4 regions of the Shewanella livingstonensis genome follow, and region 2 is predicted to be linked to each of the others. Evidence: predicted binding sites of a transcription regulator. Region 2 holds the regulator's gene; each other region holds the start of a gene.
The links. The regulator LexA, encoded in region 2, represses DNA repair genes until DNA is damaged. The targets are predictions, from matches to a motif close to TACTGTATNNNNATACAGTA.
Positions count from the first base shown of each region.

Region 1: a site for LexA is predicted at 4,469-4,488, ahead of dinG (ATP-dependent DNA helicase DinG). Genes of this name have one in related genera too.
Region 3: a site for LexA is predicted at 4,602-4,621, ahead of dinB (DNA polymerase IV). Genes of this name have one in related genera too.
Region 4: a site for LexA is predicted at 4,858-4,877, ahead of EGC82_RS14305 (DNA topoisomerase III). Genes of this name have one in related genera too.

Region 1 covers NZ_CP034015.1:1,857,996-1,865,610, reverse strand. The annotation lists gene EGC82_RS08050 (TonB-dependent receptor) at 1-1,436, opposite strand, end outside; gene EGC82_RS08045 (DNA polymerase II) at 2,006-4,402, opposite strand; gene dinG (ATP-dependent DNA helicase DinG) at 4,520-6,595, shown strand; gene EGC82_RS08035 (TSUP family transporter) at 6,604-7,377, shown strand; gene EGC82_RS08030 (primosomal replication protein) at 7,374-7,615, shown strand, end outside.
Region 2 covers NZ_CP034015.1:4,832,020-4,839,634, reverse strand. The annotation lists partial or broken gene EGC82_RS21340 (cytochrome c oxidase subunit 3) at 1-545, opposite strand, end outside; gene EGC82_RS21195 (cytochrome c oxidase assembly protein) at 542-1,105, opposite strand; gene ctaD (cytochrome c oxidase subunit I) at 1,107-2,702, opposite strand; gene coxB (cytochrome c oxidase subunit II) at 2,712-4,316, opposite strand; gene EGC82_RS21180 (cell division inhibitor SulA) at 4,711-5,217, opposite strand; gene lexA (transcriptional repressor LexA) at 5,214-5,828, opposite strand; gene plsB (glycerol-3-phosphate 1-O-acyltransferase PlsB) at 6,093-7,615, shown strand, end outside.
Region 3 covers NZ_CP034015.1:1,489,763-1,497,377, reverse strand. The annotation lists gene EGC82_RS06505 (M17 family metallopeptidase) at 220-1,758, opposite strand; gene EGC82_RS06500 (aminoacyl-histidine dipeptidase) at 1,941-3,404, shown strand; gene dinB (DNA polymerase IV) at 3,485-4,564, opposite strand; gene EGC82_RS06490 (ankyrin repeat domain-containing protein) at 4,763-5,281, opposite strand; gene EGC82_RS06485 (hypothetical protein) at 5,403-5,750, opposite strand; gene bfr (bacterioferritin) at 6,086-6,553, opposite strand; gene bfr (bacterioferritin) at 6,566-7,036, opposite strand; gene nqrM ((Na+)-NQR maturation NqrM) at 7,269-7,493, opposite strand; gene EGC82_RS06465 (FAD:protein FMN transferase) at 7,580-7,615, opposite strand, start outside.
Region 4 covers NZ_CP034015.1:3,305,251-3,312,865, reverse strand. The annotation lists gene folC (bifunctional tetrahydrofolate synthase/dihydrofolate synthase) at 1-790, shown strand, start outside; gene EGC82_RS14325 (SPOR domain-containing protein) at 857-1,483, shown strand; gene EGC82_RS14320 (CvpA family protein) at 1,636-2,124, shown strand; gene purF (amidophosphoribosyltransferase) at 2,158-3,672, shown strand; gene EGC82_RS14310 (tRNA (adenine(22)-N(1))-methyltransferase) at 4,050-4,754, opposite strand; gene EGC82_RS14305 (DNA topoisomerase III) at 4,925-6,886, shown strand; gene msrA (peptide-methionine (S)-S-oxide reductase MsrA) at 7,086-7,615, shown strand, end outside.

The sequences.
Region 1 (7,615 bases), 1.9 Mb from region 2:
TCAAACGCATCAAAGCCAATACCAGCGTTATATTGATCAAATGTCGCACTACCTTGAGTCAAAGTAGTCGCTTTCATGTTATTGATGCCAGCTTCTGAACCTAAGTCGATACCGTTAGCTTGGTTATAAGCAAGACCAGAATAGCTTAAGTAGTACTCACCGATAGACTTATTATCGGCGATGTTGTGGTGGTAATAAACTTCCCACTCGGCATCATTTAGCGCACTGATTGTACCGCGTAAACCTGTTAGGTAATCTTGGTTATAATCATCTACGTTACCATCACGAGTACCAATACCAACCCAACGAAAATAACCTTTTGCTTCTACATCAAATGGGTTATGTGGGTTATCTGCAGCCATATTGTTCCAAGGCGCAGCTGGAGGAGCATAACGACCGAAAGAGTTATTTTGTGTAACCATTACACGACCAAACCACTCTACGTCTTCTGCAACTTCATAGTTGGCATCTACATATACTGTATTACGCTCTGTAGAGGCTTTGTTATATGACACATTACCATATGCATACATACACAAATCTGAACCCGCGCCAAATGCATCGTCACCGCGCACTTGTTTAAATACATTATCACCATATTCAGCAGCTAAATCACCACAAAGCGGAGATGGCTGATAAATTCCATCAGGACCTTTTACGCTTGCGCCATAATAACTCCAGCCATCTGTCTCAGAATATGCTTGAATAACGCCGTCACCATTTAAGTCTTCCATCCATGGTGCAGTAAAGTCACGGTCTGCATCTGCAATACCTTGACGATCTTGATGATCAAATGCAAAAGTAATGTTACCTTTATCCATTTGATAACCCGCAACAACAGAGAATTCTTTACTTGTTAAGCCGCCATCGCGGTCACGAGAACCACCACCGACATTGAATTCGATACCTTGGTAATTTTTCTTCATGATGATGTTAACAACACCAGCAATAGCGTCAGAACCGTAAGTAGAAGATGCACCATCAGTTAGAATTTCGATACGTTCTACTGCAGCCATTGGAATAGCGTTCAAGTTAGCAGATGCACCACCTAGAGTAGGTGAACCTGGGAAACGCTTACCATCAATAAGTACTAGAGTACGGCTTGAGCCAGCACCACGTAAGTTGATAGTTGCTTGAGATTGTGCAGAACTACCTGAACGCTCAGAGAATGAACCGAAAGAGTTTAAGTTACTGTTACGAAGGGCGTCAGCAACTGTAAAGTTACCTTCCATCTTCATATCTTCAGTTGTAATGGTCGTAATTGGTGAAGCGCCTTCAAGGTCAGAACGCTTAATACGCGAACCAGTAACCTCGATACGTTCTACTTTTGCGCCATCTTCATCAGCAGCAAAAACTGCTGGCGAAGCAAATGCTGCTGCTGCAGCACCACTGATCAGTGCTAAGCGCACCGATTTAGCTAATACGTTCTTATGCATTGTCTATCTCCCTGGACTTTTTTATGTCTTTCTTATAATGCTAACAACCTTTTTAGGTGTTAGTTCAATGAAGGAATGTAACAGAAAAAAATCACAACCCCTCAATTACAGATGCAATAAAATCACATTTGAAACAACTAATCAACATTTGAAGTGCTGTAAGCGCAAAAGTTAATCAAATGTAAAAGCCTAAGCTGTTAATAAATATGAACAGGTAAAAAAAATAACCTACAATAACAACGATTTAACAATATTAGTTTTTTTGATGTAAAATTAGCCAAGTCTAAACCTAAAAACCTAAGCTCCTGTTTCAAAATATTTTTTTGTCTGGGTAGGTATTTATTTATCACTTGTAACAAATATAAAAGTGTTAAGTGTTAATAAATGGCAATAAGTAAGCAGTTAATTAACATTCGAGGGGCGATGGCTTATTATGAAATTAGCCCGTGGATAGCAACAAAATATGTGATGCTTACTTTTTAGTTGAAGAAATGAGTACTCGACACAAGCAAGTCACTTCAGCTTAGTTTTACTCTGAAGTGAAAGCATTTACGCCACGATGAGTTAATTTAAAGCAATAACAGCTGATTATTTACCAATGCATCAAAGCTATGCCCACACAATTGCAAGATGGGCTCTGCGATGGGTTTAATTTGTTTACTAATGTAATATTCGTAATCAATATTCTGTGGTTTTGCTTCAATGGCCTGTGCACCTGTGAGGGTCATGACATAGCGGATTTGTTGGCCTTTTCGGGTAACGTTTACGTCTCCAAGTATTTTAGCAAGCTGTTTTGCAGCTTTAACATGAGGTGATGATTTAGCCGTGTAATCTTCAACATTGCGCCTTAAGCGCTTTTTAAAAATAAGCTCATTGTCTCTAGCGCCATCTTTAATTGCTGCCAGCTCATTGCTCAAATAATCAATGACATCCTCACCTTTAAAAAACAATTCATATAAGTGATATTGTATTCTGCGAGCAATAGGGCTCCAGTCACTCCTCACCTGCTCCATACCTTTAAAGGTTAGAGTTAATTGTTGCTGATCATTTGACACCGCGCCGACATAACGCTTTTTACTGCCTTCATCCGAGCCCCTTAAGGTAGGCATAATAAATTGTTCAAAGTGGGTTTCAAACTCCAGCTCAAGATAACTGTCTAATTGATATTCTTGTGCACACCATTTAAGCCAACGTTCGGTTATTGATACTGATAGGTGCTTACCAACCGCTTGGATATCTTTAATCCCATGATTATCGCCTAACCACACAAATGTTGAATCGGTGTCACCATAAATAACCTGATAACCGCACTCTTCAATCCATTTTTTTGTCAGCTTCATTATTTGATGACCGCGCATGGTAATAGAACTCGCTAACTTCGCATCATGAAATACGCAACCTCTAGAGCCGAGCACGCCATATAAAGAGTTCATTATAATTTTTATTGCTTGCGATAAAGGTGCATTTTTATCACTTTTGGCTAACTCCCTTTGTTCTGCAAGGCTAGCAACTAATGCAGGTAAAATAGGCGATTGCCGACTAAATTGAGCCCCTAAATATCCCGCGACAGTGTCTGAGTCACGGTTGATATTATTTGCATGCATTCCTTCGACTAAGCCTTTCGGATCAATAAGAAAAGTTCTGATAATCGACGGGTATAGGCTTTTGAAATCTAATACTAAAACATCTTTGTAATAGCCAGGAATAGAGGGCATAACATAGCCACCAGGGCTTTCTAAGCCATTACTGGCTGGATATGCAGGCGCAACAAAGCCACCTCGATGTAAGTGAGGTAAATACAAATGATAAAATGCCGCAATCGATGCTCCCACTCGGCCAAACTCCAACCCCGTTAACTTAGCGCGTTCAAGGGCAAAATCTAATAACTGGGTTTTTTCGAAAATATCCCACACCAACCTACAGTCAGTAATGTTATAAAAAGCCAGTGCATTTTTATCTTGTTCAAATAAATGGGTAATCTCTTGACCACGATTTTCAACATGATCAATGGCTTTACCTTCCGCTAATAATTGTCGTGATACAGACTCCAACGAAAAACTGTCAAATTGATAAAATGCCGCTTTAAGCCAATCAATACCATCCAATACAACACGACCGGGTAACGATAAGGTCTCTGGTCGATATTTGTCAGCCACTTTCCAATTTAACTCAGTATTTCCGCGACCAATGACTAATGGAATGTTATGTAATAAGCAGCGTTTATACAGCAAAGCTAAATCAAAGGTGACGACTGCCCAGCCGATAATAATATCGGGATCATATTCTCTGAACCACGCAATTAATCGCTGTATCAGTGTAACTTCATCTTTTACCCAAGTAATAAATTGATGACAATTTGCTTGTGGTTCGCCCACCATAAACACACATTGATAATTTGCACCATACAAACCAACTGAATAGAGTTCTCCTGCAAAACTGCACTCAAAATCTAATGAAATCATCTTCAACGGTATCGTAGTAAGTTGGTTATGCGGTACTTTTCTTGCACGATTAATCGATAACAATGGCATCGGTAAAACAGACTTACTCGCTTGATAATAACCTGTACACTCAATGTCCAAGGCAATAAAACGCTCAATAAGAAAGCGTTGTTCAGGCCTTATATCGGCTTCAAATAAGCTAATACCAATATCATTAGCAATGCGACTGAGTAATTTTAACTGGGAATTGGATTTTAAATATAATGCGCTAATAGGTTCGTGAGCAAAGCTCAACAGTGATATCGATTCAGCTTTAAGAACAAAACCGGCTTTTTGGATTAATTGATTTACGTCTTGTAGACGACAAAAACATATCACCTCACTGTGATAAAGCTCTGCTAACACAGGTCCCTGAGCGGTTTTAATATAATATTGCAGCACTAATTGGCCATGGCGATAAATGGCATGGCGAGTTAATACTTGCCCCTTCACATTAATCTCAGTTGGTGGATTATCTGTCGACATCACTGTGGGTTTGAATTCCTGCACAAGTTTACTCAATTTGATTTATTACTTCGTGGCATGCTAATTCACTGTTATTATGTACAGCATAATTCAGTCTATGCAGAAATCATACTTCCTATGCTACCGGATAACATAAAAAGTCAAATTCGCACCATTTATAAAGAGATTGCCGCCTCTATGCCGCAATTTCGTTCTCGTCGCGAACAAAACTATATGGTAGCGGAAATATCTAAAACCTTAGCGGGTGAATATGACAAAGACCGTCGTATTATTGTGGTTGAGGCCGGTACCGGTATTGGTAAATCCTTGTCCTACATCTTAGGCGCCATCCCTTTAGCCGTTGCGACTAAGAAGAAAGTCTGTATTGCCACTGCAACCGTAGCGCTGCAGGAGCAATTACTGCATAAAGATCTGCCTTATTTCTTACAGCAATCCAGTATAGATTTTAAATTTGGCTTGGTTAAAGGTCGTCAACGTTATGTATGTTTAGCCAAACTTGAAGCTATGATTGGTGACCAAGACAGTTCACAAATTGCCATGTGGCAGACTAAACCCGATCAAAGTCAAATTAATGAATTACAAAAGCTCCATCAAGATTTTCACCAAAAACGCTGGAATGGTGAAATTGATACGTTAAAACACCCTATTCCTGATTTTTTATGGCAACAAATTTGCTGTGATAAGCACAGTTGCCATCGCCAAGTATCAGCGCATCATAATTGCCCGTTTCACAAAGCTCGCGAAGATGTCGACACTTGGGATGTGCTCATTGTTAACCATAGCTTGTTATTTGCAGATTTAGAGCTAGGCGGCGGCGTCATTTTACCCGAACCTGAAGATATGTTTTATGTTATCGACGAAGCTCATCATCTGCCCATTGTGGCCAGAGACTTCTCCAGCGCCCAAGCCACGCTTCGGGGAGCATGTGATTGGTTAGAAAAAGCCTCAAAGACCTGTTCTAAGTTGCAAAATCAACTTAAAACCACTCATATTATTGCTCCAGTACAAGCGATGCTTGATCACACCACCGATTTAACTAACTTACTCACTCAAGTCGCTCACTATTGTGATACTCAACCACAACTCTTTGCCAACCCAGAATCTAGACTCCGGTTTGAACATGGTCAATTACCGCAATCATTATTAATACAGGCAGAAAATCTGGCTACTGCATCCGGTTCAGCAGTGAAACAATTTAATAAAGTGGTCTCTGTATTAAATGAGGCCATCAAAGATGGTGAAGTGCCTAAACATCAATCAGAAGGCTTGCTGTCGGAAACAGGCTTTATCTTACAACGGCTAGATAACTTGCATAAGTTATGGAAGATGATGGCCAAAGAAGACAGTAAAAAAGGCGCACCAATGGCGCGTTGGGCTGAGTTAATTACCGGCAAGCAGCAAGATTACTTATTTTGCTCATCGCCTATAGAAGTCGGTTTTATGCTTGAGTCTATGTTGTGGCAAAAAGCCGCTGGAGTAGTATTATGCAGTGCCACGCTGCGGGCATTAAATAGCTTCAATCATTTTGCTCATCAAGTTGGCTTATCAATCAACGATGGCAGTCGATTTTTAGCCTTACTGTCTCCATTTGATTATGAAAATAATGCCACCTTATTTATTCCTCAAATGGTGTGTGAACCTACTGACGACAATTACACCGCCGAACTTGCACAACATATTGTCACGTTAATCGATGGTGAAATGGCCACATTAGTGCTGTTTGCTTCCTATTGGCAAATGGACAAAGTGGTAGAGTTAGTTGAAGGTAAAATCCCTAAAGAGCAGCTTTTTGTTCAAGGTGCTATTCCCCGCCAGCAAATATTAGAGCAACACAAAAAACGTTGTGATGATGGCCTACCCAGTGTTATTTTTGGCACTGGTAGCTTTTCTGAAGGCCTTGATTTACCCGGAGACTACTTAACAAACTTAATTATTACGAAACTGCCGTTTGCAGTGCCGACTTCACCGGTAGAACAAGCTCACGCAGAATACTTAAAAGTAAAAGGCGGGAATCCATTTTTACAGCTGACAATTCCCGATGCTTCACGTAAATTAGTCCAAAGTTGTGGCCGACTATTACGTAAAGAGCAAGATTATGGCCGAGTGACTATTTTAGACCGTCGTTTGGTCACTAAACGTTATGGCAAATCATTAATTGATGCCCTTCCTCCTTTTAGACGTGTTATTGAATAGGTATTGAGTTGGATTTATTATTAGACCCTAGCCATTGGGCTGTATTAGCGGTCATCGGTATTATTGCAGGTTTTATTGATGCTATAGTTGGTGGTGGTGGGCTTCTGTCTATTCCGGCATTACTAACGGTAGGTATCCCCCCTCATTTAGCGTTAGGGACTAACAAGCTTGCCGCTTGTTTTGGCTCCTTTACCTCAAGCTACACCTTCTATAAACAACAGTTATTTACCCCGCGATTATGGAAAGCGTGCTTTTTTGCTACGCTGATAGGATCTATTGCTGGTTGTGGCTTAGTATTTCTCATTGATCCGCTATTGTTAGAAAAAATATTACCATTGCTGATTATTAGTATCGCGGTTTACACCTTATTTAGCCCTAAAGCGATGGGGGACAAAAATACCATCGTTCCTAAATATCGCTCACCCAAATACAAACAGATTTGCCAAGGGTTTATGTTAGGTGGATACGATGGGTTTGCCGGACCAGGTATTGGCGCTTTTTGGACTGTGTCGTCTATCTCATTACACAAACTCCCTCTATTACACAGTTGTGGACTAGCACGAGTCATGACCGCTGTGAGTAATATCACCGCATTAATTATTTTTGCATCAATGGGACAAGTGCAATGGATCCTTGGGTTGTGGATGGGCATATGCATGATGGCGGGATCATTTATCGGCGCAAGAAGCGCGATTCGATTCGGAATACCTTTTATTAAACCAATATTTATTATTATGGTATTGTCGATAGCAGTCCATCTTACGTGGAGTGCATGGGCATGAATACCCAACAACTGGTCTCAATGTTAAAACAGCAACTTGCACAGCTTGAGCAAGATGCATTGATCCACGACCAAAATTTAGCGCCTTCACAGCGGCAATCACTCATCGAGATTGAACGTTTTAACAGTCAGCTGTTTGCTCAACAAGGTGCTCAACTCAGCCCTTGCATCACCCAGTTACGACAAGATATTAAACAACTGGAAAAACAACTATTTCTTAAGTTGGGTGGCAATGTGAT
Region 2 (7,615 bases):
ATTGGCTTTTTTCTAGATTGGTATGAGCAAAATGCAAAGTAATGACGAGGTTAGCAGTATAATAGTGTTGATTAACGGTAAACCGTCCACGGCATTGCTTCGGTTGCTGTGCCATCAGGCGTTTTTACCAGTGGCCAAATGGCTTCAAAGGCAGGCCATAACACTTCATGGGTCATGGCATTGTTAGATGCGCCGCCAAGCCAAGGTACTGAAATCATTCGTGCATAAAATAATGCGCCGAAAAATGCGCCAAAAAACATAATCTCTGAAAAAATAAACCAACTCATTCCTTGTCTAAATGACGATCCATTTGTGGTGAATAAAGCCCTGCCATTGATTCATCAATGACGGTTTAAACCAGCCAAAAATCATAAAAATAATCACGGCCAAACGGTAATCAAAATATAACCGCCAGAGGTTTTCTCAGTGGCCAATTGCTGTACATAATTGCCCGCGCCAAAGGCTATTAAAAATAAACCAAGAGCACCGATTATCGGCCATGCACTTTGGGCTGGCACATAATAAGTTTGATACTTTGTTGTCATTTTGCTGCTCCTTGCTCTATGACAATCGCCTGTTTATCGGTGATGTCGTAAAGGGTATAAGAGAGAGTCAATGTATTAATGGACGCTGGTAAATCAGGGTCCACGTAAAAAATCAGTGGTAATTCTGCTGTTGCTGATGCCGCCAGTGGTTGTTGATTAAAGCAAAAACATTCGGTTTTATTGAAGTATGCCGCCCCTAGTCCAGGCGATACAGAAGGTATCGCTTGGCCTACGGTGTCATGTGTAGACAGGTTTTTAACCATAAATTGCGCATGAGTGAGTTCCCCCGGATGCACGCTTATTTTATTAACTTTAGGGCTAAATTCCCACGGCATATTCGATTGAACTTGAGTGACAAATTCAACGGTAACAATTCGACTTTTATCAATCACCACCGCTTCATAACTGCTGGCGCTATTTTGAGTTTTACCATTAATACCCAATGTATCGCAGAGCACGTCATAAAGCGGCACCAGCGCAAAACCAAATCCAAACATACCAATTGAACCTGCAATCAGCATGATTAATAACTTACGGTTTGATTTTGTTGGCTGTGTCATCTCATTTAATCTCCGGCGGAGTGGTAAACGAGTGATAGGGTGCTGGGCTGGCAATCGTCCACTCTAATCCCTCAGTTGCTTGCCAAGGATTATCGCCAGCAGGTTTGCCTCCTTTGATGCATTTGAGTACCACCGCGAGGAAAATAAACTGTGATAAACCAAATGCGAATCCACCGATCGATACAATTTGATTAACATCGGCAAACTGTACTGCGTAATCTGGGATCCGCCGAGGCATACCCGCTAAACCCAAAAAGTGCATAGGGAAAAACAACACATTGACAGAGATCACCGAACACCAAAAATGCCACTTGCCTAAGGTTTCGTTATACATATTACCGGTCCATTTAGGCAACCAATAATACGCCGCGGCCATAATGGAGAATATGGCTCCAGTGACCAACACGTAATGGAAATGAGCCACGACAAAGTAAGTGTCGTGATATTGGAAATCAGCCGGTGTGATTGCGAGCATCAACCCGGAAAAACCACCAATGGTGAACAGGATGATAAATGCCACGGCAAAGAGCATTGGTGTTTCAAATGTCATCGAACCACGCCACATGGTGGCGACCCAATTAAACACTTTCACCCCAGTTGGCACCGCAATTAACATGGTGCAATACATGAAAAATAGCTCAGCAAATACCGGCATGCCAGTGGTAAACATATGATGCGCCCACACTAAGAAAGATAACACCGCAATACTGGCTGTGGCGTAAACCATAGAGGAGTAACCAAACAGTTTTTTGCGACTAAAGGTTGGCACAATGGCGGAGATAATACCGAATGAGGGTAAAATCATGATGTACACTTCTGGATGACCGAAGAACCAGAAAATATGCTGGAACATCACTGGGTCACCGCCACCTGCAGCATCAAAAAAGCTGGTACCAAAAAACTTATCGGTTAATACCATGGTGACTGCACCGGCTAGCACTGGCATTACCGCGATTAATAAAAATGCGGTAATCAACCAAGTCCACACAAACAAAGGCAGTTTCATCCATGTCATGCCAGGCGCACGCATGTTAACGATGGTGACGATAACGTTAATCGCCCCCATGATTGAGCTAATACCCATAATGTGGATGGAAAATACAAATAGAGCGGTGGAATCTGGACTGTAAGTGGTTGATAACGGTGCGTAGAATGTCCAACCAAAATTAGGCCCGCCGCCTTCCATAAACAAGGTGCCAAGCAACATGGTGAAGGCAAAAGGTAAAATCCAAAAACTCCAATTGTTCATGCGGGGAAGCGCCATATCTGGCGCACCAATCATCATTGGAATTAGCCAGTTAGCTAATCCGGTAAAAGCAGGCATTACCGCCCCAAATACCATGATAAGACCATGAACCGTAGTCATCTGATTAAAGAAGTTAGGTTCTACTAGCTGTAATCCAGGTTGAAATAACTCAGCCCGAATGACCATTGCCATCGCGCCACCAGTGAGAAACATAATAAAACTAAACCATAAATACAGTGAACCAATGTCTTTATGGTTAGTGGTGAGTAGCCAGCGCATTAGTCCTTTCGGAGCTCCGTGATGATGATCATCATGAGCGGTAGCAATTGTATCGTGCGTTGATGTGCTCATTTTTTTCCCCTACTGTCCATGGCTAGCGACATCGGCAGGTTGCACCGCCTCGCCAGAATTATTGCCCCACGCATTACGCTCATAAGTAATCACTGCGGCCATCTTTTGCGGGCTGAGTTGACGACTAAATGCCTGCATTGCGGTACCTGGTTTGCCGTGCATAACAATATCGATATGTCCGCTAACCGGTCCGGTAATGACAGGGCTGCCAATAAGTGAAGGGAAAGCGCCTGGTAAACCAGCGCCAGTGGCTTGGTGACATGCGGCGCAAGTGGTGGCATAAACCTGCTCACCTTCGGCAATTAATTGCTCCAACGTTAAGGTGGGTAAATCTTCAGCGGCAACCGTTTCAGTTGTCACTACTTTTGTAACCGCTTGGGTAGCTTTTTCTGTCACTTTGTCGGTTATCTCAGTTGCTACTGCGGCCATTGTGTCCTTAGCATCGGCGACGGTTTTACTGGCTTCAGTACTTGCTTGTGAACTTACTTGAGTATTGCCAGAGAAGTGGCTCACATCAGCGGCTTGAACTACATCACCGCTATTATTACCCCAAGCATTTCGCTCAAAGGTAATGACAGCAGCAATTTCTTTGGCGGTAAGTTGCTTGGCAAAGGCTTGCATTGCGGTACCAGCTTTGCCGTTTAAGACAATATTCAGGTGACCGTCAACAGGGCCTTTTATGATTGGACTGCCAATTAATGATGGGAATACCCCAGGAAGACCTGCGCCATTGGGTTGGTGACAAGCTGCACACCTGGCAATATAGATTTGTTCACCTTGGGTGGTCAGCTCTTCAATAGATAATGTTTGTGATAATGATGCGGTTGCTGCTGCCGCTGCATTGCTAGCCAGTTGCTTTTGTTCAACTAACCAATTATCAAAATCCGCTTCAGATAAAGCTTGTACCACAATAGGCATAAAGCCATGGTCTTTACCGCATAACTCGGCGCACTGGCCGCGATAAATACCGGGCTTATCTATTCGAGTCCATGATTCATTAATAAAGCCTGGATTGGCGTCTTTTTTAACCGCGAAGGCAGGTACCCACCATGAGTGGATCACATCATCGGATGTCATCAAGAAGCGTACTTTTTGGTTTATGGGTAGCACGAGTGGTTTATCGACTTCTAGGAGGTAATGTTCACCCTTGGCCTCGCTGCCGTCAATTTGCTCTCTGGGGGTGGATAGTGTGCTGTAAAATTCGATGTCTTTATCAAAATAGCTGTAATGCCATTTCCACTGTGACCCAGTAATTTTAATCGTCAGATCAGCATCGCTGGGATCTTCCATAGCAATTAAGGTTTTAGTGGCTGGAATAGCCATAGCAATTAATATGATGAAAGGGATGATGGTCCAAGCTATTTCCACTTTGGTACTTTCGTGAAAATTAGCCGCAACAGCGCCTTTTGATTTACGGTGATAGATCATTGAATAAATCATGATCCCAAACACCACTAACCCAATCGCACAACAGATGTATAGAATCGTCATGTGGAGGTCATAAACCTTACCACTGATATCTGTCACGCCTTGAGTCATGTTAAGGGGCATTTCTGATGCCCCAAGCGGAAGTGCTACACACACAACCAGTAAACAATACAACCATTGCTTCACAAGACTACTCCTCTGCTCATTGCAAATAGCAACTACAAAGAAGAGTCACACAGTAATTCTCTGCTCTATGCAAACTCTTCGGTTCCCGAAAAAAGCTTGATGAACTCAAAGTACCTTGGTGGTTGCAAACATAAGGTTTACGGTTTTATTGTTAGCGGTGCACCACACTTGTACCTACGACAGAACTTATCAATATTGATTTGGCTCATTTGAGTCAAAGTTATCTCGATTACTTTGATTCACGTCCAATTAAAGATAAAAATGTTTCATCCTTGTTAACCACATTACTTGTAGATTAAACATTGATCAAGATCACTTTGTTGGCTAATAGGCTGAAAAAAGATGAAAAAAAACCCTGAATTCAATACAGGGCTTGGTAATTAAGGGTTCGTGCTTAGTGAAATGAGCAAAAATTACTTGCTCCATTTGTTAAAGTAGGGCTAACAAGTTGATGTTTGTGAGGTAAGTGAGCATTTACATCTTCAATTACTACACCTAAAGCACGTGCACTTTTGGCTACAATTTCTAACCGACGACTATCGCGAGCGTCAAGTGAGCTTGTCCAAGTTACTACAGCACTTGATGTACCGCTCGTCAGTGCTTTTTCCATGGCCCATAAAGTTTCAACTTCATCTTTGGTATGCACCAGTAAAATTCGGTCCATTCTCACGCCTGCACTTGCCAGCATATGTTTATAGCCAATATGAGGAGGGCTAATTAACACAATCCATCTACCTTGCTGACTCAATGTCGCCAGTTGGCTACACAATTGACTCAGTTCAGCTTCCCCTTGGGTGACGGTTTGTAATGTTTGAATAGTTTGGTTGCCATGGAGTTCTGTGTCAGTTAATTCGACCCATAAGCCTGGGTGGCGTGGCGCGATGCCCATTAGTTTGTTCATAACCAATCTCCATTACGGATAACGCCAACGGCAAGCCCTTCGATGGTTAGGCTTTGGCAACTTAAATCTACTTTTATCGGGGTGTAATCGTCATTTTCTGCATGCAGATAAATCACATTACCTCTTTGTTCAAATCGTTTTACAGTGACGTCATCATCAACACGCGCCACGACAACCTGACCATTACGTGCTTGTTGCATTTTGTGTACAGCGAGCAAGTCGCCTTCTAGAATACCGATATTTTTCATGCTATCACCACGAACGCGCAGTAGAAAATCTGCGGCAGGTTTAAACATGTTTGCATCAACTTGATAGTATTGTTCAACATGCTCTTGGGCCAAAATAGGCTCCCCAGCAGCAACTTGTCCAATTAATGGCAGACCGGTTTCAACCTGTTCTTCATGAGGTAAACGAATACCTCTAGAGGTACCAGGAATGATCTCGATAAAGCCTTTTTTGGCTAATGCTTTTAAATGCTCTTCGGCGGCATTAGCACTTTTAAAGCCAAGACGATTTGCAATTTCGGCACGAGTGGGTGGCATACCTGTTTCGGCGATATTGTTTTTAATTAAGTCTAATATTTCTGCTTGGCGCGGCGTTAACGGTCTCATGATGATTCCTGTCTTTTTATACAGTGACTGTCATTATATACAGTGTTTTTGTTCGCGCAAGTATTAACCAACTATTTTTTGTGTTTTGTTGGTAAAATATCATTTAACGATATGTTTTAATTGATTATTACTTATAGTTTGTCTTATGCTATTTCTTAAGATGAGAGCTCGCGCGTAAAGATAAGTCGCCCAGATAGTGTAAGCAGGGTGGTTTCTGGTATCCTATACCACAATATTACAATGGCTTATATTGCGAAAATAACCATGTCAAAACCAAATTCAATATTTTTACGAGCATTAAGATGGATCCAGAAATGGATGGTACAGACCATTGTGGTGCCACATGATCCCTTTGATGATCTCAACATAGATCCGACCAAGCCTTTGGTTTATTTAATGAAAACGGAATCTATTAGTGATATTGCTGCCTTGAGCGAAATCACAGAAGGCTTTGGTTTGCCCAGTCCTTATGAACCATTACAGCTTGATGGTTTAAGAGTACCTCGAGTCGTTTGCTTAGAAGGTCGAAAACCCATATTTGGTAAACGTGAAAGCGGTGACAAATTCATTAATTATTTTACCAGTTTATTATCCCTTCATAGCGAGAATTCTGAATTAGATATTCAGTTGGTTCCTGTTTGCCTTTATTGGGGGCGCACGCCTGGTAAAGAAGAAGACACCATGAAAGCGGCAGTATTTGAACGCGAAAATCCTACATGGTTACGTAAATGGTTAATGATTTTGTTTTTGGGCCGACATAATTTTGTTCAGTTTTCTAATGCATTATCACTTCGTTATATGGCCGACGAACATGGCACAGATAAAAGAATTGCCCATAAATTAACCCGTGTTGCACGAGTGCATTTTCGTCGGCAACGTAAAGTGATGACAGGGCCACAATTACCTAATCGACAGATGTTATTTGCTTCTTTATTAAAATCCGACTCAATCAAGAAAGCCATTGAAGAAGAGTCTGCTAATAAAAAAGTATCACTCGAGAAGGCACGTGAAACCGCCATTGAATACCTTGATGAAATTGCCGCAGACTATTCAGATAGTCTGGTACGTATTGCTGAGCGTTTTCTGACTTGGTTATGGAACAAATTATACAGTGGTATCAATATTAAAGGTGCTGAACAGATAAGACAGTTACATCATGATGGTCACGAAATTGTCTATGTGCCTTGTCATCGCAGCCATATGGATTACTTGTTGCTGTCATATATTTTGTATTATCAGGGGATGGTGCCGCCGCATATTGCAGCAGGTATTAATCTTAATTTTTGGCCTGCAGGGCCAATGTTCCGTCGTGGTGGGGCATTCTTTATTCGTCGTAGTTTTAATGGCAATAAGTTATATACCGCAGTATTTCGTGAATATTTAGATCAATTATTTGCTAAAGGCTATTCGGTTGAATACTTCACTGAAGGTGGTCGTTCACGCACCGGGCGTTTGTTAGCGCCTAAAACCGGCATGTTAGCGATGACGATTAACAGCGTACTTCGTGGAATAGAGCGTCCAGTGACCTTAGTACCAGTATATTTAGGTTACGATCATGTAATGGAAGTTGCTACTTATCATAAAGAATTAAGCGGTAAGAAAAAGAAAAAAGAATCTGTTTGGCAGCTATTTGGAGCGCTGCGTAAATTAGGTAATTTTGGCCAAGGTTATGTTAATTTTGGTGAGCCGATTAACTTACAGCATTTCTTAAATCAACAGGCCCCAGAATGGCGTGAGGAACTGGCTAAAGAACCCGATCAAAAGCCGTCATGGTTTACCCCATCGGT
Region 3 (7,615 bases), 1.5 Mb from region 2:
GGATTAACTAGAGTCAACAAACACATTGCTTGTCGACGAAATGAATTATACAAAACTGTAATTTAATTACAAGTATTATTTGCTTTAATTCACAAAAACTTCATTAAAAGTGATTTAATTACAATAATTCCGTATTAAAACTATGTATAACTATTGTTGCCAATATGTAAAAATAAAATCAAACCAATACAAAACAGTAACTTAACACCCGCAGATCGTCTATTTAGAAAACTGTAATAAAGCAACCAAAGGGCTTGCGGTTGGCTTTCCATACAGAGGATCGCCCTCAACAGCACTGCCTGCAATATCGATATGGGTAAATGCCAGTTCTGTTTCTGTCAATCCAGAGGCTTTTATCAAGAAAGCTGCAGGATATTGATGCCCACGAGCCGTAATTGAAGAAGGGCCATTATTCGATGACACGACATCTGCAGCGGCGTTTTTATCGGCAACTTTATCAAAGTCTTCCGGACGTAATCGTGAAACCTCGAATGGCTCCCCCCATAACTGACCCACTTCAGCAAGTGTTGCAGCAATACCTTGATTTTTAGCCGCGCTATTTTCAATTAATGCAGGATAACCACCATAGGCTCGTACAACATGACCAGTTAACGTCGCCACCGAAAATAATTGTGGATTCACCGCTGTTTGAGCCTGTAAACGCAAATGTGATAATAAGTCAACCAACACTAAGCGACCTTCTGCATCAGTATTACCAATACGCACTCGCACGCCTGCATGGCTGGTAATGATTTCGTCAGTAACAAATGCATCACTGCCGATACTGTTTCTCACCAGCCCAAGTTCTGCGACTACTTTAATGCCTTTAGGTTTAAGGATTGATAATGCCTTCATTAAACCAGCAACAGTTGCGGCACCACCTTTATCACGGCTCATACCCGCCATTGAGCCTGCAACTTTAATATCAGCGCCACCGGTATCGTAAACCACACCTTTACCAGCAAAGAATAAGGTTTTTGTAATGGGTCCTTCACCAACATATTCAAGCTTTACCACTCGTGGATGATGACGCGCAACATCAAAAGAGCTTCTACCCACTGCGCTGAGCAATGGATATTGCGTTTTTAGCTGCTCGGCTTCATCAACCACAGATACAGCCAAATCGCTACCAGCAAAAGCATCAACACAGTATTGTGCAAAACCAATAGCCGACATACGCTCAGGTTCTGTGCCACAAAGATCGCGCGCTAATACTCGTCCAGATTCTGCTGCATTAAGTAATAAACTATGAGTGGAAGTATTCAATAATCCAATCGCTGTTAAACTCGGTTGCAAAGACTTTGCTTCTCGCGCTTCTAATGGTTGCCAAAGCTCTTGGCCACACGCCAGAGCGGCAACTTGTTCAGCATTAACAAAACGTTTATCACTTACACTTGGCACAACTAATAAAGGTTTAGTGGCACCTGCGGCTTTAGCAATGGCAATACCCTCTCGAGCCGCTGTGGCAAAAATCCTGACATCGTTATACTCATTGCCCGTATCAACCACTGGAGAGATGATTAATCGACCGCCTGCCAACCCTGGCGCAAAAAGAAGTGTGGCACTTTTACCTACGCGCATATCGATTTGGCTTGCATGGACGGCAAGTAAACTGACTTCATCTTGTTTAATATCAGCCAAACTTGTGGCGACTACCACAACCGCATCCCAGCCTTCACCTTCAAAAATAGCTTCATCACTGATGACATCTATAATGGGAACTTGAAATACACTAGCCGCTTTGTTTACTTGAGTCATATAACATCCTTAATCAATGGGTATTGTCATAAATTGATGGGTTCATAATTATTTACAGATTTATGGGCTAAACCTTGGCAAATTGGTATCGCAATATCAAGTAACTGCGCAGAATATGTTAAAATAATTTTAGTTATACTTTATGTCGTATTTCGACTTAATTTCATCTTAGAGGGCGTTTCGTGACTGCATTAACTCAATTATATCCTCAGCCTCTTTGGCAATGGTTTGAACAAATTTGTGCTATTCCGCATCCATCAAAACATGAACAAGCATTATCGCTGCACATTCAACAATGGGCTAAAGCACAAGGCCTTAGTGTTGTTGAAGACAAAGTAGGTAATTTAATCATCCGTAAGCCTGCAACGCCAGGAATGGAAAACTGTAAAATAGTGGTATTACAAGCACACATCGATATGGTGCCACAAAAAAATGCCGATAAAGTGCACAATTTTGAAACAGACCCAATAGAAGCCTATGTAGACGGTGATTGGGTTAAAGCTAGAGGAACAACCTTAGGTTCTGATAACGGCATTGGAATGTCTTCAGCACTGGCCGTTTTAGGCAGTAAAGATATTAAACACGGACCTCTCGAAGTGCTGCTCACAATCGATGAAGAAGCCGGCATGACAGGGGCTTTTGGTTTAGAAGCGGGCTACCTTGATGCTGACATCTTAATCAACACCGACTCAGAGCAAGAAGGCGAAATTTACATGGGTTGTGCTGGCGGCGTAGATGCACAAATCAGCGTTCCTATGTCTTGGCAAGCTCCTGAACACAGCAATACCAGCTTTTCTCTGACCATGTCAGGCTTAAAAGGCGGTCACTCTGGGGTAAATATTCATTTGGGCCGCGGCAATGCTAATAAGTTATTAGCACGCTTTTTGTTTAAATACAGTGATGAGTTAGCCCTTGAGTTAGTCAACTTTAGCGGTGGATCATTGCGTAACGCTATTCCACGTGAAGCTAATGTACAATTTATGCTACCGCCAGAAAATGTAGACGCACTAAAACAAGCTATTGAATCATTCCAAGCTCTCGTGCGTGAAGAGTTAGCGGTTGCTGATCCAACTATGCTACTAAGCTTGGTCACTATTGATGCGCCAACCAAAGTGATGGGCGAAGAGGCACAAAATACCTTAATAGACTTATTACATGCTTGTCCTAACGGCGTAATGCGCATGAGTGATGAAGTGGAAGGTGTGACTGAAACATCACTTAATATCGGCGTTATTAGTACCGAAGATGAAAGCGTTGAAGTCTTGTGTCTTATCCGTTCGTTAATCGATTCTGGTCGTGAGGAAGTCACCGGAATGCTAACCGCACTATCAAATTTATCGGGAGCTAGCATTGATTTAAGCGGTGCTTATCCAGGTTGGAAACCAGATACTAGCTCTCCAGTAATGGCAATTGTGCGTGACACTTATAACGATATTTATAAAAAAGATCCTACCGTTATGGTTATTCATGCGGGTCTTGAATGTGGTCTATTTAAAGAACCTTATCCATTGATGGACATGGTATCAATTGGACCTACCATTCGTTATCCGCACAGCCCAGATGAAATGGTCAACATCACCACTGTTGGACAGTACTGGGAATTACTACTTGCAGTACTAGAACGTATTCCGGCTAAAGAAGCGTAACGAAATGAGTTGCGAGTAACCCAATAGAAAAAGCGACAGCAATGTCGCTTTTAACTTTTTTATCATCGCGCTCTAAAAGCTTAAAACTGTAAATCAAGCTGAGTGATTTGATCGGCACCATTCTCTGTCGTTGCTAGCGTCACATCTGCTAAGCCAACGCTCACCCCCAATAAACGAATACCTCGCCCTTGGCTACGCTGCAACGCTTGTTGCAACAACTCATGAAACAAGTTAATCGAAATATCATCACTACGGTGCTCGATGGTGGTTTGTTTAAAATCATTAAATTTAAGCTTAACAACTTGCTTGTGGATCTGGCGGTCTTTAGCGCTGCGATACACCCGAGCACTGAGCTCTTGGATAAGCTGTGGTAACACTTGATGACATTGTTCTAGGGTGAAAATATCTTTAGCTAAGGTGGTTTCAACCCCAACAGACTTACGCACTCGATGTGGGCTAATTTGCCTTAAATCGATACCTTGCGATCGCTCAATCAATACATGACCAAATTTACCGAAAGCCTCAATTAATTGTACTTTAGGATATTGTTGTACGTCATAACACGTAGTTAAGCCAATATCAGCTAACTTTTTTGAGGTAACCTTGCCTACACCCGGAATTTTGTTCAGCGGTAAATCTTTAACAAAATCGCTAATTTGATTTGGGGTGATAACATATTGACCGTTAGGTTTATTTAAATCAGAGGCTATTTTGGCCAAAAACTTAATCGGTGCAATACCGGCTGAAGCCGTTAATCCAGTGACCTCAAAAATATCATTGCGGATAGCTTTAGCGATTAATGTGGCGCTGCCTTGATGAGCTTGGCAATCGCTTACATCTAGGTAAGCTTCGTCTAATGATAATGGCTCAACCAGATCGGTGTATCGATGAAAGATCTCACGAATTTGCAGGGATACCGATTTGTACACTTCCATACGACCAGGCACTAAAATGAGCTGCGGACATAACTGCAACGCTTGGTAACTGGACATAGCACTGCGCACGCCAAATTTGCGAGCTTCATAACTGCAGGTGCTTATCACACCGCGACGATCGCTTCTGCCGCCAACAGCGATAGCTTTTCCTCGTAATTCAGGAAAATCTCGCATTTCAACAGCAGCATAATAGCAATCCATATCGATGTGAATGATTTTACGCATTCTCTAACCATCATTATTAAGTTAATTAAAACAATAATACTGTATATAAAAACAGTATTCAATCATTGCTTATTATTACTATAATGAATAAATGTGACTCAAAATATTTTTAAATGTCAAAAGCTAGCTTCAAGCCATCCTAAAACGCAATAAAATATTATTCTGAAAAAAGCTAAATCATCTAGCAAATTATTCAATTTATAAATTGATTGTAGACAACATTCTTATGACTTCAATTCGATTTATTGAGTCATTCTTTGTTTTCAAAAGCAGTACAAAATCATAAGCATTTAACCGTAATTGACTATCTAGCAGTTGAGGGTCACTGCCTTTGCTCAGTAAGTATTCAACTAATTTTTTATCATTGAGTAAGATTGCGGCATGAAGAGGCGGTAGTCCATCAATCTTACTTTTAGTATTAACGGAGGCACCATTGTCGATAAATTTATCTAAATAAACATATCTTTTTTTCTGATTAGAAATACCAAATAAAAATGCTATACCACCTACAGACTGAAGATCACCTAAGTCTTGTTTCGTTAATCTAAAATTAAACAAATAAAATTCACAGAACGAATTTGGTATGTAATGCGTATTATCTTCGACACTGCATAATACAACATCTTCAACACGGCTATTTTCAAGAGAATAAATAGCACCTAATGAATACATAATAATAATAGTAAAAGCGCATCCAATTAGTAACTTAAGTTTCATTTTAACTCCATATAACTTTGTTATTTAGGTTAAAAGCTAAAACACCAAAATGTCGACTGTTTGTTTTTGCTATTCCATTTAAATACAACACTAAAACACGACCGAAGCTATATGATAGTTGCTATCTCACTCTGTCATAGATTTTTATTTGCATTAAGTCTTTAGCTGTTGCATGACTAAACCAATGTTTTGCAGCGCTGCGCCCAAATTTTATTATGACTTTTTTAGCACCATCTAGGGGATTCATTGTTGATCGAAATAAAGAGTCGATAAATCCCATCGCATAAGATGCATCGACAGCCTCAACTAACAAGCCTTGAGCAAACTCACGAACTTCATCAGTAATATCTAACTCATCTCTAATCGAATGTTGATTCGAAAATATGAACTTTAAAATAATTATAGTTTCATCATTATCAAATATGAGTTCACTACTTTTGAAGTTATTAAGGTGTACATTTCTATTCATTTCCATATCCATATAGTTTAAAATACGTCCTATTAACAACTAAATATGACAATTTAATTAGAAAAAAACTATTATCATTTTTAATGTATCTCTTCCAGATCAGGGGGGGGGTTGAACGTTTTTTAAACAAAAATAGTTTATTTAATGAGTTGTTATAGCCCATAAAATATTCATGGTTTGGACTATTTTTTGTTTGCAGGTTAAACGAATAGTCCAAAAAGCAAGCACTAATGCGGTTAACCTGTCTTCCAGAGCCTCAACATGAGTGTTGAAATGACACAAAAAAGCCCAAACATAGTTGGGCTTTTGTACAATACTTTGGTCTCTAGCAAAAATTACATTTTGGTCTGTAAATAGTTTTGTAAACCAATACGTTCAATAAGACCGAGTTGCTTCTCTAACCAGTACATGTGGTCAGATTCAGTATCATCTAATAACACTTCTAAAATTTCGCGGCTTTGGTAATCAGCTTTCTCTTCACATAGCGCGATAACTTTACGCAAATGATCTGCTACATGATATTCGTATGCAAGGTCATTTTGCAGCATTTGTTGCACGTCTTTACCAATATTGAGCGCTTCACGGCTAGCAACATCGGGAGTGCCTTCTAAAAATAAAATGCGTTGAATTAATTTAGCAGCATGTAACTTTTCGTCGTCTGATTCATGTAAAATACGGGTATAAAGCTCATTAAACCCCCAATCTTCATACATGTGGGCATGGACAAAATATTGATCCATAGCAGATAATTCACCTGTTAATAAACTGTTTAGTGCATCGATGACTTCTGGATGACCTTTCATAATAATGTCCTATTAGTCGTTAATTTGTGATTGAAGATAATTTTGAATACCAGTTTGAGTGATAAGCTCTTGCTGCGACTCAATCCAATCTAAATGCTCTTCTTCATCTTCAAGTAAGTCTTCAAATAAATCGCGGCTAACATAATCTTGTTCGGTTTCGCACACCTTTATAGCTTCGCGTAAAACAGCAATTTGTTCCGTTATTGCAGCCATATCGCAGCTAAGCATTTCTTCGGCATGCTCACCAATACGCAATTTATCTAACTGTTGTAAGTTAGGTAAACCTTCAAGAAACAATACTCGTTCGATCAATTTGTCAGCATGCTTCATGTCTTCAATCGATTTTTTGTATTCTTTCTCATTAAGCTTGTCCAATCCCCAATGTTTAAACATGCGGGCATGTAAAAAATATTGATTAATGGCGGTAAGCTCGCAGGTAAGTACTCGATTGAGTTGGCTGATGACTTTAGGATGACCTTTCATAGTAATGTCCCTCGATAAATAATGTGATCTCGATCAATTACAAATAGGATAAAACACTATAGGAGGAAAAGCAAATTTTCCTTTATTTTCACACACTTACAATTGATAACCATTATCATTATAACTAAGCTTTGTAACTCGTTAGCGATTAATAAACATAAAAAAGCCTTCTAAATGAAGGCTCTTTACAAAGCATGAGCTAAATAACTTTTGCTTTAAATAATTAATGACGCTAAATTATGCGATTTTGATTAAGCAGCTCATTCCTGGCTTGCTCTTTTTCCATGCGACGTTTACGTTTATCACATGGATCATCACAGTCACAGGCTTTCTCAATACCTAATACACCTAAGCCACCACAACTGCCTTCTACCGCTTTCTTTTTTACAATATAGCCGATAGACATTAACAAAAAGAACAATAACAACACTACAAACGCTGCAATAAATGTGCTCATCACAAACTCCAATTAACTCATTCAGATTAGGGTACAACTAGCTGGATCAATAAGTCGTTTCATCAACTAGTTAAAAAATAAATAACCTACTTCACATACGATTTAAACGCATCGCTGTAATA
Region 4 (7,615 bases), 1.5 Mb from region 2:
TGATTCTACTGCTACGGTGTTGACCTCTATCGATCTTGATCATCAAGAATATTTAGGCGACACTCGCGAGCTGGTTGGCCGAGAAAAAGCTGGCGTATTTCGCTCAAATTGTCTTGCCATTATTGGTGAACCAGACTTACCGTTGAGTGTTACTGACTATGCTAACCAGATCAGTACATCGCTTTACCGTGTTGGTTATGAATTTAATTATCATAAAGATCACAACCAACCACAGCGATGGCACTTTACATCGGCGCAGCAATCTTATAAGGGGTTAGTTGTACCAAGGTTACCACTAGCTAATGCTGCCAGTGTTGTCGCGCTACTAAGTCATATTTGGTCGCACATTAGCCAGCAGCAGATTAACCAAGGCTTACAACAAGTTCAGCTTGCCGGACGACTAGAGCAAGTGAGTGAGCAACCACTGGTTCTATTAGATGTTGCACATAATCCGCATGCCGCCCGCTATTTAGCTCAGCAATTGCAGGCGTATCAAGGTCGTCGTATTGTAGCCTTGTGTGGCATGCTTAAAGACAAAGACATTAAGTCGGTATTAGCCACATTAGCCGAGCAAATTAGTCATTGGAATTTTGTGAGTTTAGATAATCCACGCGGTGCATCAGCACAAGCACTGTGTCAAGCGCTGCCTAACGATAGTTGTCGTGAGCATGTCAGTGAATTTACTAATATCGCTAGCGCATGGCAAGCTATACAAGCAACAGTAAATGCTGATGATGTGCTCATTGTCTTTGGCTCTTTTTATACTGTCGCAGGGTTTAAATCTTTATAAAACTATTTAAGACGTCGGTTTTATTAACCATCATTAACGTCGTTTTATTAACAAAGGGAATTAGCTTTGAATCGTCAATTTCAAAATCGCTTGGTGGGTACAATAGTACTAGTGGCCTTAGGCGTCATTTTTTTACCTGATTTATTAGATGGAAAACAGCCGCAGGTGGTCGAGGAATTTACTGAAATTCCTTTACGTCCTGCTTCGTTAAGTGCTTCTAATAGAGCTAGTGCTGCCAATAACGCTGAGACAGTGGAAGAGTTTCAAGTGTTAACGATTGCAGAGCCTAAAGATCTTAGTAACGATATTGTGGCATTAGGTGAAGCAGAACCGACTAAAGAGCCAGTAAAAGAAGTTAGCCAAATAGCTAAACAGCCTGTGCCCGTGGCTCCGATAGCTAAACAGCCTGAAGTACAGGTAGCAAATAAAATCAAATCACCCGTTACTGCAGGATTTACATTGCAGTTAGGCGGTTTTAATAATATTACCAACGTAAAAGCCTTAATCATTCAACTTCGAAAGGCTGGATTTAACGCATATACACTGCCTAAAACGCCTGTTGAAGGTAAGTTAACTCGAGTGTTTGTTGGCCCTGAAGTATCAGAAGAAAAACTTAAAGCTCGTCAACAACCTATATTCAAATTAACCGGATTAAAAGGTAAGATCGTAACCTATAATCCACAGGAACAATAACCTGTTCAGACGGTGTTTTACTTGAGTGATTAATATTTACAATTTGATTGTTCTTAATCACGCAAGAATAATTTGTGCAATCAGAGGTGAGAAACATCTCTGTCTCTGTTAGAATCCCGCCGTCTTGAACCCTATACCGGATCCCCATCTTCATGGTTTGGATTGATTACGCAATAATTATTGTCATCGGGTTATCAACTATTATTAGTTTGATCCGTGGATTTGCCAAAGAAGCCATGTCTCTTGTGGTTTGGTTTGCCGCTTTCTTCGTCGCTAGCCAGTTTTATCTTGATCTCGCTGCTCATTTAACTCAAATGCAGGACGAGTTAGTCAGAAACGGTGTGGCGATTGCCATTCTTTTTATCATTACCCTGATCCTAGGGGCATTAGTTAATTATTTGTTAGGCCAGTTAGTGGCCAAAACCGGCTTATCGGGCACAGACCGAGTTTTAGGCCTGTGTTTTGGTGCCATTCGTGGCGCGTTAATCGTTAGTGCATTACTGTTTTTTATGGATGCTTTTACGGCGTTCCCTGACACTAAATGGTGGCAGGATTCTGTTCTTGTACCTGAATTTGGCGTGGTTATTCAGTGGTTTTTTAACTATCTGGAAAATACCTCAAGCTTTGTACCCAAAATATAAACATAAAACACCTTACAGTGAGGAACCTTACCCATGTGTGGTATCGTCGGAATAGTAGGAAAATCAACAGTTAATCAGACCATTTATGATGCGCTGACTGTGCTTCAACATCGTGGTCAAGACGCAGCAGGTATTGTTACGGTTGACATGAATGCGTTTCGTTTACGCAAAGCAAACGGCTTAGTTAAAGATGTGTTTGAACCTAAACATATGCAGCGTTTACAAGGCAATGCCGGTATTGGACATGTTCGTTATCCTACCGCGGGCAGCTCGAGTGCATCAGAGGCACAACCGTTTTATGTTAACTCGCCATTTGGTATTTCGTTAGCGCATAACGGTAACTTAACTAACACGATTGAACTGGCCGAAAGCCTAGTCACCAAGCGTCGTCATGTTAATACAACCTCTGACTCGGAAATCTTGTTAAATCTGTTAGCTGATGAATTACAAGAAACGCGCAGCTTAACCTTAAGTGCCGATGAAGTGTTTGATGCGGTAGCCAAAGTACATGCGCAAACGCGCGGAGCTTATGCGGTAGTCGCCATGATCATCGGCCAAGGTTTAGTGGCTTTTCGTGATCCCTTTGGTATTCGTCCATTGGTACTCGGTAAGCATGAGACACCCACAGGCACTGAATATATGGTTGCTTCAGAAAGTGTGGCATTAGATGCCGTAGGTTTTGAAGTGATGCGCGATGTGGCTCCAGGTGAGGCAGTTTATATTTCTCTTGATGGGCAATTGTTTACCCGTCAATGTGCAGCAGACCCAAGCTATGCTCCGTGTATTTTCGAATTCGTGTATTTTGCACGTCCAGATTCGAGCATCGACAAAATATCTGTGTATGCCAGCCGCGTAAACATGGGCGCTAAGTTAGGCGAAAAAATTAAAAAGGAATGGGAAGATCATGACATTGATGTTGTTATCCCTATTCCAGAGACATCGTGTGATATCGCATTAGAAATTGCCCGTTGTATGGATTTACCGTATCGCCAAGGGTTTGTTAAGAACCGCTACATTGGCCGTACGTTTATTATGCCAGGTCAGCTAGAACGTAAAAAATCAGTACGTCGTAAATTGAATGCGATTAATACCGAGTTTAAAGGTAAAAACGTATTATTAGTTGATGACTCGATTGTTCGTGGCACTACATCTGAGCAGATTATTGAAATGGCACGTGAAGCTGGCGCGAAGAAAGTCTACTTTGCATCAGCAGCTCCTGAAATCCGTTTCCCTAATGTGTATGGTATCGACATGCCGACCTCTAATGAGCTTATTGCTCATGGTCGTGATGCTGACGAAATTGCCAAAATCATTGGTGCCGACGGGATTATTTTCCAAGATTTAAGCGACTTAATTGAAGCAGTAAGAATGGAAAATCCAGAGATTAAGCGTTTCGAAACATCAGTATTTGACGGTCATTATATTACTAATGATGTTGACCAAGCTTACTTGGATCATTTAACGCAATTACGTAACGATGATGCCAAAGCTAATCGCTCAAAAGACATTGGTACTAACTTAGAGATGCACAACGTGTGTCATCCATAAGTTAACCACTGTGTGTGAGTGATAAAAAACCAGCATGAAAATGCTGGTTTTTTTATGTCTGCTTTAAAAACTCGATGACAAGCGATAGAGATTGATATCAAGCGAATACTGCGCAAATGCCTAGGTGTTAGGTCGCTTCGCGGCTAGAGGCTATAAGAGCGATAAAGATTGATATCAGGGGTAACAAGCGATAAATATAAAGATCAAGCGATCACAAACGATAAACATCGATCACAAGTGCATCAGGCTTAAGGGGGCGCTTTCAAATACGGTCATCCAGTAATATGGTCTACATCGTCATCCCGGTAATGCTTTTGAGCCGGTATCTCGCTTTAAAGTAGTGCAGCGAACAAGTAGGATAATGTCCGTTGTAGATGCTATATCAGTGCTTTAATCGCTAGATAATCTTGTAACGTTTGAGAAGCTTTTTGTGGATTTGACAGGCTTATTTTTTGATAGTGAGTCAGCACTTTGTTTAAATACCGCTTAGCCATATCGCGCTCTTGATCATTGCTACATTGCCAAAACTTATTGCCTATAACGCTAATTTTAGTCGTAGGACGATCACTTTTTTTTCTCGATGATTGCTTACCAAAACGAACGTAGATAATCTCATAAAACCGGCTATTTTCTTCAATCAGTTTTTCGTCAATTAATTTACAATCAAGTTTGATAAGTTGTTGGCGCAACTCATATTGATGGTGAACTGGACACAAGATAAAATCGATTTTTCGGTTCGAATATTGTTGGCAAAGTGAGTTAACAAACTCGATCATCAAATCTCCACCCACTCCGGCAATAATCACCAAGGGCGTATGCTCATCTTGAACCAAAGGTATCGCTGACACATCACTACAGTGTACTTGCCATTTTGGTGGATTTTGCTGTGGGTAAAAACGTTCGAGCTTGGCGGTTAACTGCTGCATCAATGCTGGCACAATGTCGACAAAATGGATCATGGCCGCATGCCTGTCTAGTAACGCGGCGCCGAGTAATCCATGGTCGCAACAGCAATCCCAAATATGAGTATAACCATTGGGGATCATCATGTTGATATATGCTAAGCGGTGGCCGAGTTTCATCTATTTATCAAGTTTGGAAGTGAACCTGCGCATTGTAATGATTTAAGTGACAAAGTGGTTAATTATTTCATATTTGCAGCTTGGCGTATTTAACGCTAATCTATACTGTAAATTTATACAGTTAAGTGGCGCGGTTTATCTTTTGAACGCTAGCGCCCCAACAGTGGATTATGATTCTATATATTGCTGAAAAACCCAGTTTAGGTCGTGCAATCGCCGATGTTCTGCCAAAACCACATAAAAAAGGTGATGGCTTTATCACTGCTGCTAATGGTGATTGCGTGTCATGGTGTATTGGCCATTTGCTCGAACAAGCCGAGCCAGATGCTTACGATGATGCATTTAAATCGTGGAAACTCGAACATCTTCCTATCGTACCGCAAACTTGGAAGTTACAGCCCAAACCCAAAACTCGTAGCCAACTTACTGTGCTGCGAAAACTGGTAAAACAAGCATCATCGATTATTAATGCTGGCGATCCGGATCGCGAGGGTCAACTTCTAGTCGATGAAGTCATTTCTTATTTGGGCGTAAAGGGCGATAAGCTTAATCAAGTCCAGCGACTATTAATCAGTGATTTAAATCCACAAGCGGTGAAACGTGCGCTAGGGCAGTTACGCAGTAACCGAGAGTTTATCCCATTATCAACCTCGGCATTAGCTCGCAGCCGTGCTGATTGGTTATATGGCATGAACATGACCCGTGCTTATACCATCCAAGGTCGTAAAGTGGGTTACCAAGGCGTGTTGTCTGTTGGCCGTGTTCAAACACCTTTGCTGGGGCTCGTCGTTCGTCGCGATGATGAGATTGCCGATTTCAAACCTAAAGCTTTTTATGAAGTCTTAGCGCATTTACTCACCGACCAACAACAAGCATTTACCGCTAAATGGCAACCTAGCGAAGCATGTCAACCCTATATGGATGAAGACGGCCGAGTATTAGCTAAAGGTTTAGCCGAAAATGTGGTTGCTCGTATTAATGGTAAACCGGCTGAAGTAACTAAACTTGACGCTAAAGATAAGCGCCAAAACCCACCATTACCTTACAGCTTATCCGCCTTACAAATCGATGCAGCTAAACGCTTTGGCTTATCGGCAAAAGAGGTGCTTGATACTTGCCAAAGCTTGTACGAGCGCCACAAATTAATTACTTACCCACGCTCCGACAGTCGCTATTTACCTAAAGATCAGCATTCTTTAGCCCCCAAAGTATTAGATGCCGTACTCAAAGGTGCTGCTGGGTTAGTGGAGGCTTGCGACGCGCCCAACGCCAAGCTTAAATCTAAAGCGTGGGACGACACTAAAGTAGATGCTCACCATGCGATAGTGCCAACTGAAAAGGTGGCTAACTTATCGTCATTATCAAGCAATGAAGCCAAGTTATATCAACATGTGGCAAGGCAATATTTAGCCCAGTTTTATCCCGCTTATATCTATGCTGAAACATCCGTCGAAGTGACCATTGCTGGTGGTTTATTCACTACAAAAGCACGTCAAGACAAAACTTTGGGCTGGAAACAGCTGTTTAAACGGGCAGCTACAACAAATCAGGGCAATAGTCATTCAAGTAGTGGTGAAGATGATAACGACGAAGCTGTGCAGTCGCTACCGCCGCTAGTTAAAGGGCAAATACTGCAATGTGAACGTGGTGAGTTATTAGAAAAAATGACTCAAGCGCCAAAGCATTTTACCGACGCGACATTATTAGGCGCAATGACGGGCATTAGTCGTTATGTCACCGATAGCGATATTAAGAAAATCCTTAAAGAAACCGATGGTTTGGGCACTGAGGCCACACGGGCTGGGATTATTGAATTGCTGTTTAAGCGCGGTTATTTAATTCGCCAAGGAAAATCAATATTGGCAACGCCCGTCGGTGTTGGCTTAATCCGCAGTTTACCCGAATCAGCAACCACACCGGACATGACGGCACTATGGGAAAACAGCCTCGATGCTATCAGCCAAAAACGTTTAAAGTACGATGCGTTTATGCAGCCATTGCTGAGCCAGTTAGATGGTTTAATAATCCAGGCATCGAGCCAGTTACCTTCGGCATTACAAGGTGTCGCCAATAGTGCACCGAAACGCAGTTTTAAAAAATCGTATAAAAAGAAGACCAAAGCGAAAAGCTAAATTAGTGACGGGCTAAATCGACAGCGAAACGATATGGTATTTCAATCCAAGGCGTTTTTGGGTTGGCTCTGTCTGCAGTCGTCAATTTAGAATTAGGCTCTTAGCAAATGTAATAGTGAACTTTTACACTATTAAGTTCATATAGTAGGAATGTGAGAATCAAACATACTAATCACCTAGAAAAAGAAAGGGGAGTGTTATGAAAAGTACACTAGCGTTAACAATATTAGCGGCAAGTATATTGTCTTATGCATCGAATGCCACCGCAGATAAAACCATTTTAGCCGGTGGATGCTTTTGGTGTATGGAGTCCGATTTTGAAAAACTCGATGGCGTAACCGATGTGATCTCTGGGTTTACTGGCGGAAACATTAAAGACCCTATTTATAACGGTAACCATCAAGGTCATTTTGAAGCCGTTGAAATCACCTATGATCCTAGCAAAGTGAGCTACGAACAGTTGTTAGCACATTACTGGGTTAACATTGACCCTTTTGATGCTAAAGGGCAATTTTGCGATAAAGGCTCGAGCTACTTAAGTGCCATTTTCGTGGCAAATGACACAGAAAGAGAAATTGCACAACAGTCTAAAAGCAAAGTCGAAAAGCAATTTCCTAATAATAAAGTGGTCACGCCTATTTTAAATGCATCGATATTTTATCCGATAAAAGGCGATGAAAGTTACCATCAGGATTACTATAAAAACAATCCTATTCGCTATAATGCTTA